DNA from 3 places in the Bradyrhizobium sp. AZCC 2262 genome. Region 1 is predicted to be linked to each of the others. Evidence: riboswitches for the same ligand, from Rfam matches in the RefSeq annotation. Region 1 holds a riboswitch; each other region holds the start of a gene.
The links. Region 1 has a riboswitch for cobalamin ahead of V1283_RS35530 (TonB-dependent receptor). Riboswitches for the same ligand answer to the same signal wherever they lie in the genome.
Positions count from the first base shown of each region.

Region 2: another riboswitch for cobalamin. It lies ahead of V1283_RS25500 (DUF1636 domain-containing protein); the one in region 1 lies ahead of V1283_RS35530 (TonB-dependent receptor).
Region 3: another riboswitch for cobalamin. It lies ahead of V1283_RS25545 (TonB-dependent receptor); the one in region 1 lies ahead of V1283_RS35530 (TonB-dependent receptor).

Region 1 is NZ_JAZHRT010000001.1:7,555,955-7,559,228, reverse strand. Features, by position in the region: gene V1283_RS35530 (TonB-dependent receptor) at 1-1,874, opposite strand, end outside; cobalamin riboswitch at 1,989-2,187, opposite strand; gene V1283_RS35525 (FecCD family ABC transporter permease) at 2,324-3,274, shown strand, end outside.
Region 2 is NZ_JAZHRT010000001.1:5,414,846-5,418,119, forward strand. Features, by position in the region: gene cobW (cobalamin biosynthesis protein CobW) at 1-933, opposite strand, end outside; gene V1283_RS25500 (DUF1636 domain-containing protein) at 930-1,304, opposite strand; cobalamin riboswitch at 1,399-1,617, opposite strand; gene cobO (cob(I)yrinic acid a,c-diamide adenosyltransferase) at 1,661-2,314, shown strand; gene V1283_RS25510 (cobyric acid synthase) at 2,325-3,274, shown strand, end outside.
Region 3 is NZ_JAZHRT010000001.1:5,421,486-5,424,759, reverse strand. Features, by position in the region: gene V1283_RS25545 (TonB-dependent receptor) at 1-2,150, opposite strand, end outside; cobalamin riboswitch at 2,259-2,454, opposite strand; gene bluB (5,6-dimethylbenzimidazole synthase) at 2,769-3,274, opposite strand, start outside.

The DNA.
Region 1 (3,274 bases):
GTCACGGTGTCGCTGACGCGCAGCGCGGCGCTGGTCTCGGAGCCGTAGCGGCGCGTGGGATCGAGATTGACGTTGTAGAACAGCACGGGATTGAAATGGATCTCGTTCTCAAGATCCATGGCGTAGACGCTGGTCTGCACCTGGAACAGGTTGGTCTTGACGCGGAAGCCGCCTTCGATGTCGTGCGAGGTCTGGGTCTTGAGCTGGAAATTCTGCGACAAGGATAAGCCCGTCAAGGGATCGAATGACGGGCCCGTCAGCACGCGCTCATCCACGTCTGGGGTGCGGAACGCCTGTGCGGCGCGACCGAACACCGAGAAGGTGTTCGTGAATCGATGCTCGAGACCGATGTGAAGCGCGTAGTTGGTCTCGCTGCTGTCCAGCGGTGTGGCCTGTGCATCGAACGCGAACGGCGCGGTGGGGTCGTAGCGATCCCGCGCCGAGACGCGCGTGTTCTGCGCCCGCGCGCCATAGGAGAAGTCGGTCGTCGGAAGCAGGCCGATCGTATGCATCCAGTAACCGGCCAGCGACTGCTGCGTGAGGTCGTAGATATGGATCGGCGGCACGCCCTTGAAGGCGCCGCGTTGCTGGTTGAACGTCGAATCGTAATAGTCGACGCCGGTCAGGATCGTTGAGGGCAACCCGAAGATTGTGTTCTTGACGCTCAGGCGCGGCGTGATTGACCAGGTCTGCAGGGCGGCATCGTTATAGGTCGACGCTAAGCTGATGGTCGGCACCGTGCCGAAGAAGCCGCTCTGCGTGTCCCTTTTCCGGTAGCCGCCGTCGACAATGAGATCAACCCCGTTCATCAGGGTCTTGGTGAAGCCGGTCGTTACGCTGGCCGTCTGCTGGTTCCCGTAGTCGAATGGTGTGCTGGTGCCCCTGCGGTTGGTCACCAACTCGTTCAGGCCGATCGACGGGTCGACCAACCTGCCGCCGGGGAAGCCAAGCTTCTGATCGCTGCCGGTGACGGTCAGGAACGCGGTGAGGTCCGGCGTTGTGTAGTTGATGTTGCCCACGCCGTTGCGTTGGTCGAGCGCATTATTGACCCGGTAGCCATCGGATTTGATGCCGTTGCCATAAAACGACGTCGACCACGGTCCCGAGTTCAGCGCCGCGGAGACATTGGCCATGCGCTGGTTGAAGGAGCCGTATCCGGCCTCGGCGCGCATGGCAACGGGTGGGCCGCCGACGCCATTCTTCAGGACGATATTGATGACGCCGCCGACCGCGTTGTCGCCGTAAAGCACCGCGCCACTATTGCCGCGCGTGATTTCGATGCGCTCGATCGAATCGCGCGGAATGGTCGAGAGATCGACCTGGGCCATGTCGACATCGTTGAGCCGGCGTCCGTTGATGAGGACGAGGGTATTGGCGGTGGCGAACGCGCCAAACCCGCGCAGATCGACCGACGTCTTGGCGCCGTTCACGCCGCCAAACAGGCTGGTCAACTGCACGCCCGGCACTTGCGCGATGATCTCGGGCAGCGTTTGGGCCGGCGAATGCGAAATCTCCTCCGCCGTGATTACGGTCGACGATGCGCCGACGATGCCGGAGAATTGCCGGACGCCGCTTCCGCCAGCGCCTTGCGAAGCACTTTGCGATGAGACGTTCGAGCCGGTCCCGGCTGCGGGTTGCGTGCCGGTCGACGGCGAAGCCGCCGGCACGACGCGGCGCGAGGTCGATGCCTCATCGTAGGTCGGTTTGGCGCGGGTCCGGTTCGGGTCGGTGGGCGAGGTTACCTCGATCGGCGGCAATTGCTCTGATGGCGCCTGCTGCGCCAGCGCGCCGGAAACGCCGAGCGATACGACGGGTATGAGAAAGCTGGAGGTAAGCCGGAAGCGCCGCTTCGCGGTTTCGATGTTGGAAGACATGGTTGTAGGCCTCGGTATGACGTCAGTGGCACGTCACAGCGAACCAAGTCTCACCATGTGCTTTGAACAGCCCAGGTGAAGCTAATGCCTGTACTCCCCGACCGACATCTTCGCGTGTGACCACGGCTGACGGCAGGTCTCCTGGCTCGCGGGTCGTTACCCATCGTCGCCTTCCCAGGACCGAGATTCCCAGTGGCCTTTGACGAAGGATTCGCCGCTCACAGTTGCGGGGGCAGCCGCGGAATTGGGGGATTTCCCCGCACCGCATTCCCTTTTGATCCCCAAAACGGGAACCGTCGGGAACTATGGTAGAAGTTCGTCAAAGTCCGAGTCAATCCGCCTTGGGCGCGCTCGCGGTCCTCACTGGACGAGTGCGCTATTTTTGCCGCATGAGGCACGCTTGCCTGAGCTCCTGTACCGGGGCGGGCAAAACTGCTTTAGGACGATCGATGAGCGTTGAGGCCGTAACTATCAGCAACGAGGATGCCGCGCGCCGGCGGATCGGCGCGACCGCGGCGCTTGCCGTCCTCGTTGTGCTGCTGGTGCTGATTTCGCTCGGCATCGGGCCGGTGCGGCTGTCGCCGCTTGCGGTGGCGGAAGCGCTGTTCGGCGGCGGCAGCGAGGTGTCGCAGGTGATCGTACGCGAAATCCGCCTGCCGCGGACGCTGCTGGCGCTGGCGATCGGCGCCATTCTCGGGCTGTCAGGCGCATCGCTGCAGGGCCTGTTGCGCAATCCGCTGGCATCGCCCTCGCTGTTCGGCGCGCCGCAATCGGCAGCTTTCGGCGCGGTGCTGGTGATCGCGCTGGGGTTGGCCGACGTGCGCTCCTATGCGCTGCCGGTCGCGGCGATCATCGCGGCGTTCGCGTCCGTTTTCGTGCTGCTTTCGATCGCCGGCCGCAATGCGGGGCTGCTGATCCTCATCCTGTCGGGCCTTGCGATTTCGAGCTTTGCGGGCGCTGCGACCGCGCTGGTGATGAACCTCTCCAGCAATCCGTTCGTGGTGCTGGAGATCGCGTTCTGGCTGCTGGGCTCGCTGGAAGACCGCAGCTTTCAGCATGTCATGCTGGCATTTCCGTTCATCATTGCCGGCGCGATCATGCTGTTCAGCCAGCGCCATGCCTTTCGCGCGCTGAGCCTCGGCGAGGAAACCGCGCAAAGCCTTGGCGTCGATGTGGGACGTTTGCGGCTGTTCGTGATTTCGGGCGTGGCGCTCGGCGTTGGCGGCGCGGTCGCCGTCACCGGCACCATCGGTTTCATCGGGCTCGTTGCGCCACACCTGATGCGGCCCTTGATCGGTCACGATCCCGGCCGGTTGCTGGTGCCGAGCGCGCTCACCGGCTCGGCGCTGCTGCTGGCGGCTGATATCGCGGTTCGTATCATCCCCTCGACATCGGACATC
Region 2 (3,274 bases), 2.1 Mb from region 1:
GAATTGATGCCGCACGCGCTCGCCGACCGATTGCAGCAGCAGCCGCATCGGCTTGCCTTCGATCGCGATATAGCCCTTGGCGCGCAACACATTCTGCTCGCGCGCCAGGCGCTGGATCGAAACAACCAGCGCATCGATGTCCGTCACTTCCGGAAGATCGACGACAACGGAGGCAAAATCATTGTGCTCGTGCTCGTCCTCGCCGTCATGATGCGAGGGACGCGCGGCAAGATCGTCCTCGGCGGCTGCTTCGAGGCCGAGGATCACGCGCGCATCGACGGCGCCATCGACGACCGGCAGCATCGGCACACGGCGCGGCATCTCGGCCTCGATCGCAGCCTTTGCCGCTTCGAGCCCGGCCGAGCCGGCAAGGTCCGCTTTGGTCAGCAGCACGATGTCGGCGCAGGCGATCTGGTCCTCGAACACTTCCGAGAGCGGCGTCTCGTGATCGAGATTGTCATCGGCCGCGCGCTGCGCTCCCACGGCGTCCGGATCCGGCGCGAAGCGACCGGCAGCTACGGCCTCCGCGTCAGCCAGCGCGATTACGCCGTCAACCGTGATCCGCGAGCGGATCTCCGGCCAGTCGAACGCCTTGAGCAATGGTTTTGGCAAAGCCAGCCCTGATGTCTCGATCAGGATATGATCGGGCCTCACCTTGCGCGCGAGCAATTGCTCCATGGCTGGAATGAAATCGTCGGCCACGGTGCAGCAGATGCAGCCATTGGCGAGCTCAACGATGTTCTCCGCCGGACAATTGGCATCGGCACAGGATTTCAGGATCTCGCCATCGACGCCTTCGCTGCCGAACTCGTTGACGAGCACCGCGAGCTTCTTGCCGTTGGCGTTGGTGATCAGATGCCGGATCAGCGTCGTCTTGCCCGATCCGAGAAAGCCGGTGACGACGGTGACAGGGACCTTGGTGAGGGAGTTCATTCGGCGGCCTCCGGCACGATGGCAATGGGCGGAATGCGAGCGAGCGATTGCTTGCGGAAAATTTCGGGGCGGCTGCGCCACGGCACGATGCCATCGGGCGCCGCCACATAGGCAGATGCGCCGGCAATCACATCGCGCGCATTGGCGTCCGACAGACGGCCGTAGACATAGGACCATCGTCCCGGCGCGCTGAGCGCGACCGAGCAGCCCTGGCTGCACGCGGACAGACATTCGACGGGAACCACGCTGACACCTTCGGGCACGCCGGCGTCGAGAATGGCGGCATGCAGGCGCTTGCCGGGCGCGGTCTCGCCCTCGCTGAGCGTCTGGCCGGCACGGCAGGTAATGCAGACGTGAAGTATGACAGTCATCGCCCCTTCCAGGATAATCAGCGGGAGGCGATGAGGCGCGCGAACCCATCCGAAGGAAGGCTCGCTTCCCCGTCGCGGAACACCCCGTCCGCCGGTTTCTAACGTTGCGCTGGCAGGTCTCCCGGCTTGCGGAGCAGGATTTTGTCCTTCGATCCCCGCCTTCCCAACCCCATCAGGGATCAGTGGCTTTGGGCATCTCTCCGGTCACGGTCGCGGGGGCGGCTGCTTTTCGAACCCAAACCTCTCGATTTGAGCCCTATCGCATTCCCTCTTCGCCTGTCGTACGACAGGAACCAACGCAGGCGCACCATTTGCCTAAGCCCGCGACTTGTCAAGCCGAAGGACCACCGCAGATGATGTCTGAACAGGATGCAGCCGAGGACGATGACGTCGTCGCCTCCGAGGCCTCGGTCGACGCCCGCCATGCAACGAAAATGGCGAAGAAAAAGGTCGCCCGCGACAAGATCATGGCGACCAAGAGCGGCGAAAAGGGACTGATCATCGTCCACACAGGCGCGGGAAAGGGAAAATCATCCTCTGCCTTCGGAATGATCGTGCGATGTGTTGCGCATGGCTTTCCCTGCGCGGTCGTGCAGTTCATCAAGGGCGCCTGGGATACCGGCGAGCGCCGCCTGCTCACTGGTCACTTCGGCGAGCTCTGCCAGTTTCATGCGATGGGCGAAGGCTTTACCTGGGAAACGCAGGACCGCGCCCGCGACGTCGCCGCCGCAAAGGCGGGATGGGAGAAGGCGAAGCAACTGATTCTGGATCCCGGCTTGCGCATGGTCGTGCTTGACGAGATCAACATCGCGCTCCGCTACGACTATCTAGAGATCGCCGAGGTCGTCGAATTTCTGAAAGCCTCGAAGCCGCCGATGACGCATGTCGTTCTCACCGGCCGCAACGCAAAGGACGAGTTGATCGAGATCGCGGATCTCGTCACCGAGATGACGCTGGTGAAGCATCCCTTCCGATCCGGCATCAAGGCGCAGCCGGGCGTCGAGTTCTGAGGCCAATTCGATGGCGCGCGCGTTGATGATCCAGGGAGCGGGCTCGGACGTGGGCAAATCGCTCATCGTCGCAGGGCTCGCGCGCGCCGCGAGACGCCGTGGCCTGAGCGTGCTCCCGTTCAAGCCGCAGAACATGTCGAACAATGCGGCGGTGACGGTGGACGGTGGCGAGATCGGCCGCGCGCAGGCCTTGCAGGCCTTGGCTGCCGGCGTCGAGCCGCACACCGACATGAATCCCGTCTTGCTGAAGCCTGAAACTGATGTCGGCGCGCAGATCATCGTCCATGGCAAGCGCATCGCCACTGCGCGGGCACGCGAATATGCGAACCTGAAGCCGTCGCTCATGGGCGCGGTGCTCGAGAGTTTTGGGCGGCTGAAGGATCGTGCCGATCTCGTGCTCGTCGAAGGCGCCGGCAGCCCGGCCGAGGTCAATCTGCGCAAATCCGACATCGCCAATATGGGCTTTGCTAGGAAAGCCGACGTCCCGGTGGTGCTGATCGGCGACATCGACCGCGGCGGTGTCATTGCGCAGCTCGTCGGCATCAAGACCGTGATCGACGCGGAAGATGCTGCGATGATCCAGGGGTTCGTCATCAACAAGTTCCGCGGCGACCCCACGCTGTTTGACGACGGCTACCGCCTGATCGAAGCCAGGACATCCTGGCGCGGCTTTGGGGTGCTGCCCTACTTCACGCGCGCGACCGAGCTTCCGGCCGAGGATGCGTTGGGGCTCGGCGAGGCGCGCAAGCCCGGCCAATGCAAGATTGCGTTTCTTGCATTGTCGCGGATCGCCAATTTCGATGATCTCGATCCACTCAAGCTAGAGCCCGGTGTCGACCTCGTGATGGTCCGCCCAGGAGAAGCCGTTCCCGGCGACGCCAGGCTCGTGATCATTCCCGGCTCGAAATCGACGCGCGGCGATATCGCCTTCCTGCGCGCGCAGGGCTGGGACATCGATCT
Region 3 (3,274 bases), 2.1 Mb from region 1:
TTGAGGTCGGGCTTCCACTGCACGCCGGCATTGACAATGTTGTAGGCCGGACGCGTCATGGTGTTGGCATTGTCCGCGTAGGTCTTGCCGACGATCTGGACGCCCGCATTGGCCGACCAGTTCGGTGCAAAGGCCCAGGTCGCCCAGATGTTGGAGACGTTCTGCGGCACATTGACAGGCACGTTGCCGGCATAATTCACGCTTCCGTTGCCGACCGCCTGCACGAAGTCGTCATACTTCGCGCGTAGGAAGGCGGTGTTGGCATCGATTCGCCAACCGTAATCGAGCAGGAGGCCGACCGATGCCTCGACACCGCGCGACGATTGCTGGCCGACCTGAACGGTCAGCGATGGAATGTTGGGATCGCGTGCGAGCAGGTTGTTCTTCACGATCTCATAGCCGGCCAGAGTCCATTCGCCGCGGCCGCCCCAGAACGATTGCTTGACGCCGATCTCGATCTGCTTGCCGGTAGCCAGGTCGAAATTCTTGTTTGCGGATGACAGCGAGATGAGGCCTCCGACCGGATCGACTGAGGTGGAATATTGGCCATAGAAAGCCAGGTCCTTGACAGGAGTATAGACCGCACCCGCACGCCAGGTCGTCGAGGAGAACGATTTTTCGAAGCTGTTGCCGGGTATGACATAGTCGGTGCGTGTGATTGTCGGCCCATCCTGACGGATGCCGGCAATCAGGGAGAGTTGCTCGGTGACCGACAGCCTGTTCTCGGCGAATAGCGCGTATTGGTTGGTCACGCTGCCAAAGCCGGGAACCGTGGCGTTCGGGCTGTTGAATATGCCCGGAACGAAGTTGAACGGGTTGACGGACGACGAGCCGCCAAAGGGCGAATTGTTGGTATGGGTGAAATTGATGCTGTTGACGTCGAAGCCTGCGAGGAACTCATTGACCATGCCAAAGATATGCCCGCGGAATTTCGCATCCATGCGGTTGCCGAACTGCTGCTGATCGTGAAAGATCTCGATGTCGCTGCTGCGATTGATCAGGCCGGTGGCGGGGTTATAGGCGTAACTTTCGACGTCCTTCCAGTGTCGCTTGGAGTTCAGATAGTAAAGCGTGTTCTGGATCGAGATGCCATCGGCGACCTGCCATTCGGTCTTCACCTGATTCCAACTGTCCTGGTAGCGGATGTGGCTGTCGCTGACGTTGTAATTTTTGAAGCGTAGCGACTCATCGAGCCTGCCGTTGATCAGCGGCGTGCCGAAATAGCGCGACGGGTTGCGGTCGCCGTAATCTGTAGACAGAGTCCAGGTGACGTCTTCGTTCTGTCTGATCTGGACCACGGCATGAAGTGCGACATTTGAAGTGTTGTCGCGATCGACCCAGCCGTCCGACATATTGCCGGAGGCGGTGATGCGATAAGCGACGTCCTTGTTGACCGGGCCGCCGCTGTCCACCGCAATTCGCCGCGTCATGTTGCTGTCTAGCGAGAGCTCGGCCTGGTTGCGAGGGACCCACAACGGTAGTTTCGAAACCACGTTGATGGCGCCGCCGACCGCGCCCGCGCCGTACATCACCGACGCAGGGCCGCGCAGCACCTCGATGCGCTCGGTCGACCAGGTGTCGAACGGGAAGGTCACAGTGCCGGCGCCGATATAAAGCTGGGTGCCGTCATACAACGTCATCACGGACCCGAGGCCGGTGAAGCCGCGGGTATTGAACGAGACGCCGCCATTGCCCGGTGCGGGGCTTGCCGTGAAGCCGGTGGCGTTTTGCGTCACCGCGTCGAGGATATTCTGCTGGCCGCGCTCGGCGATGGTTTCCGCCGAGATCACCTCCACGCTGGCCGGCGTCTGCAGCCGCGTCAGGCCGAGTCGGCTGCCGGCGGTGCTCGTGCCGGTGAGGTTGAGCGTCGGCGCGGCGAAGACAGGACCGGTCGGCGTGGCGACCGGTGCGCCGGTGTTGGCTGCTACGTTGCGCTGCTGGCGTGAACGCGCGTTGTGCGTCGCAGTGCCGCGTTTGGTGCTGCGGGCGCGCGGCGGCGTCGCCGACGGCTGCACCACCACGGGGTCGAGCGTCTGGCTCGGCTTTCCGGATTGTGCCCAGCCTTCGGCGGGCAAAAGAAGGCAGGAGAATGCAATAGAACTGAGAAACGCGCGGTGGTGCCGCGGCGGGAGGATAGTACGGGAGGTCATCAACATTACTCGCGATAACGTGGCACGTCACCGCGAACGCAGTCTGGCCGCTGCCTCAAGGAGACGACGGCTCAACACCCACCAGGACACCCCGCCCAATGTGCTCGCGTGTGACCACGACTGACGGCAGGTCTCCTGGCTCGTGGGTCGTTGCCTGTCGCCGCCTTCCCAGGCCTGTTGGCCCAGTGGCGTTTGGCGAAGGCTCACCACTTACAGTTGCGGGGACAGCCACGGCGTTGGGGAGATCCCCGCACCGTATTCCCTTTTGATCGCCCGAAGGAGAACCATCGTAGTGACCCTAAGTTTATTTGGAAAGAGCTGTCAACCACGAACGCCCAGAGGGCGGCATTCTGTCCAACGCGGGAGCGCCACCGCATTCAAGTCGTGATGCACCACGCGACCGACTCAAAACTCGGCTGGAGTTATTTGTGCTTATCGCTTGCGAGCGCACCCGAATTTTGCCTCACCACGCACGGATACCTATTCGCGCGCGAGCGCCGCGACCATGGAGAGGCGATTCAGATGTCATGATACACAAGCGCCCTTGATGGGTGAGAGACAGGTATTGCGGTCGTCCGCCCATGTTCGCTGACACGACTCTATGCAAGGCTCCTGCGACTAGCGTCGAATCGTAAATTCCTTCGGCGCCCGTCGATATTCCCAGTTAGCTCTCTCAAGTTCAGGTCGATCGAACTCTGCCTGGGGGTACCCGATGCAGAAATATCCGATGAATCGCCAGGATTCCGGCACATCGAGGATCGCGTGGATGCGAGCCGGGTTGAGAATCGACACCCAACCGAGCCCGAAGCCCTCAGCACGCGCGGCAAGCCACATCGAGCAGATCGCTGCGACGACCGAATACTCAATCGTTTCCGTCATCGTCATACGTCCAAGGCCGTGGCCGATGTCACTCGCCTTGTCCGCAAAGACAGCCAGATGTCCCGGCGCCTCCACTAGGCCAGAGAGTTTGAGCGTTGCATATTGCGTCGCGCGCTCACCTGAATACGATGCCAAGGCATCTGCGTTGCAGGCCTTGTAGTCTTCGACCACGGCGCTGCGTCTTGCCGCGTCCTGAACGATGACGAACCGCCAGGGCTGGCTCAGCCCGACCGATGGCGACAGGC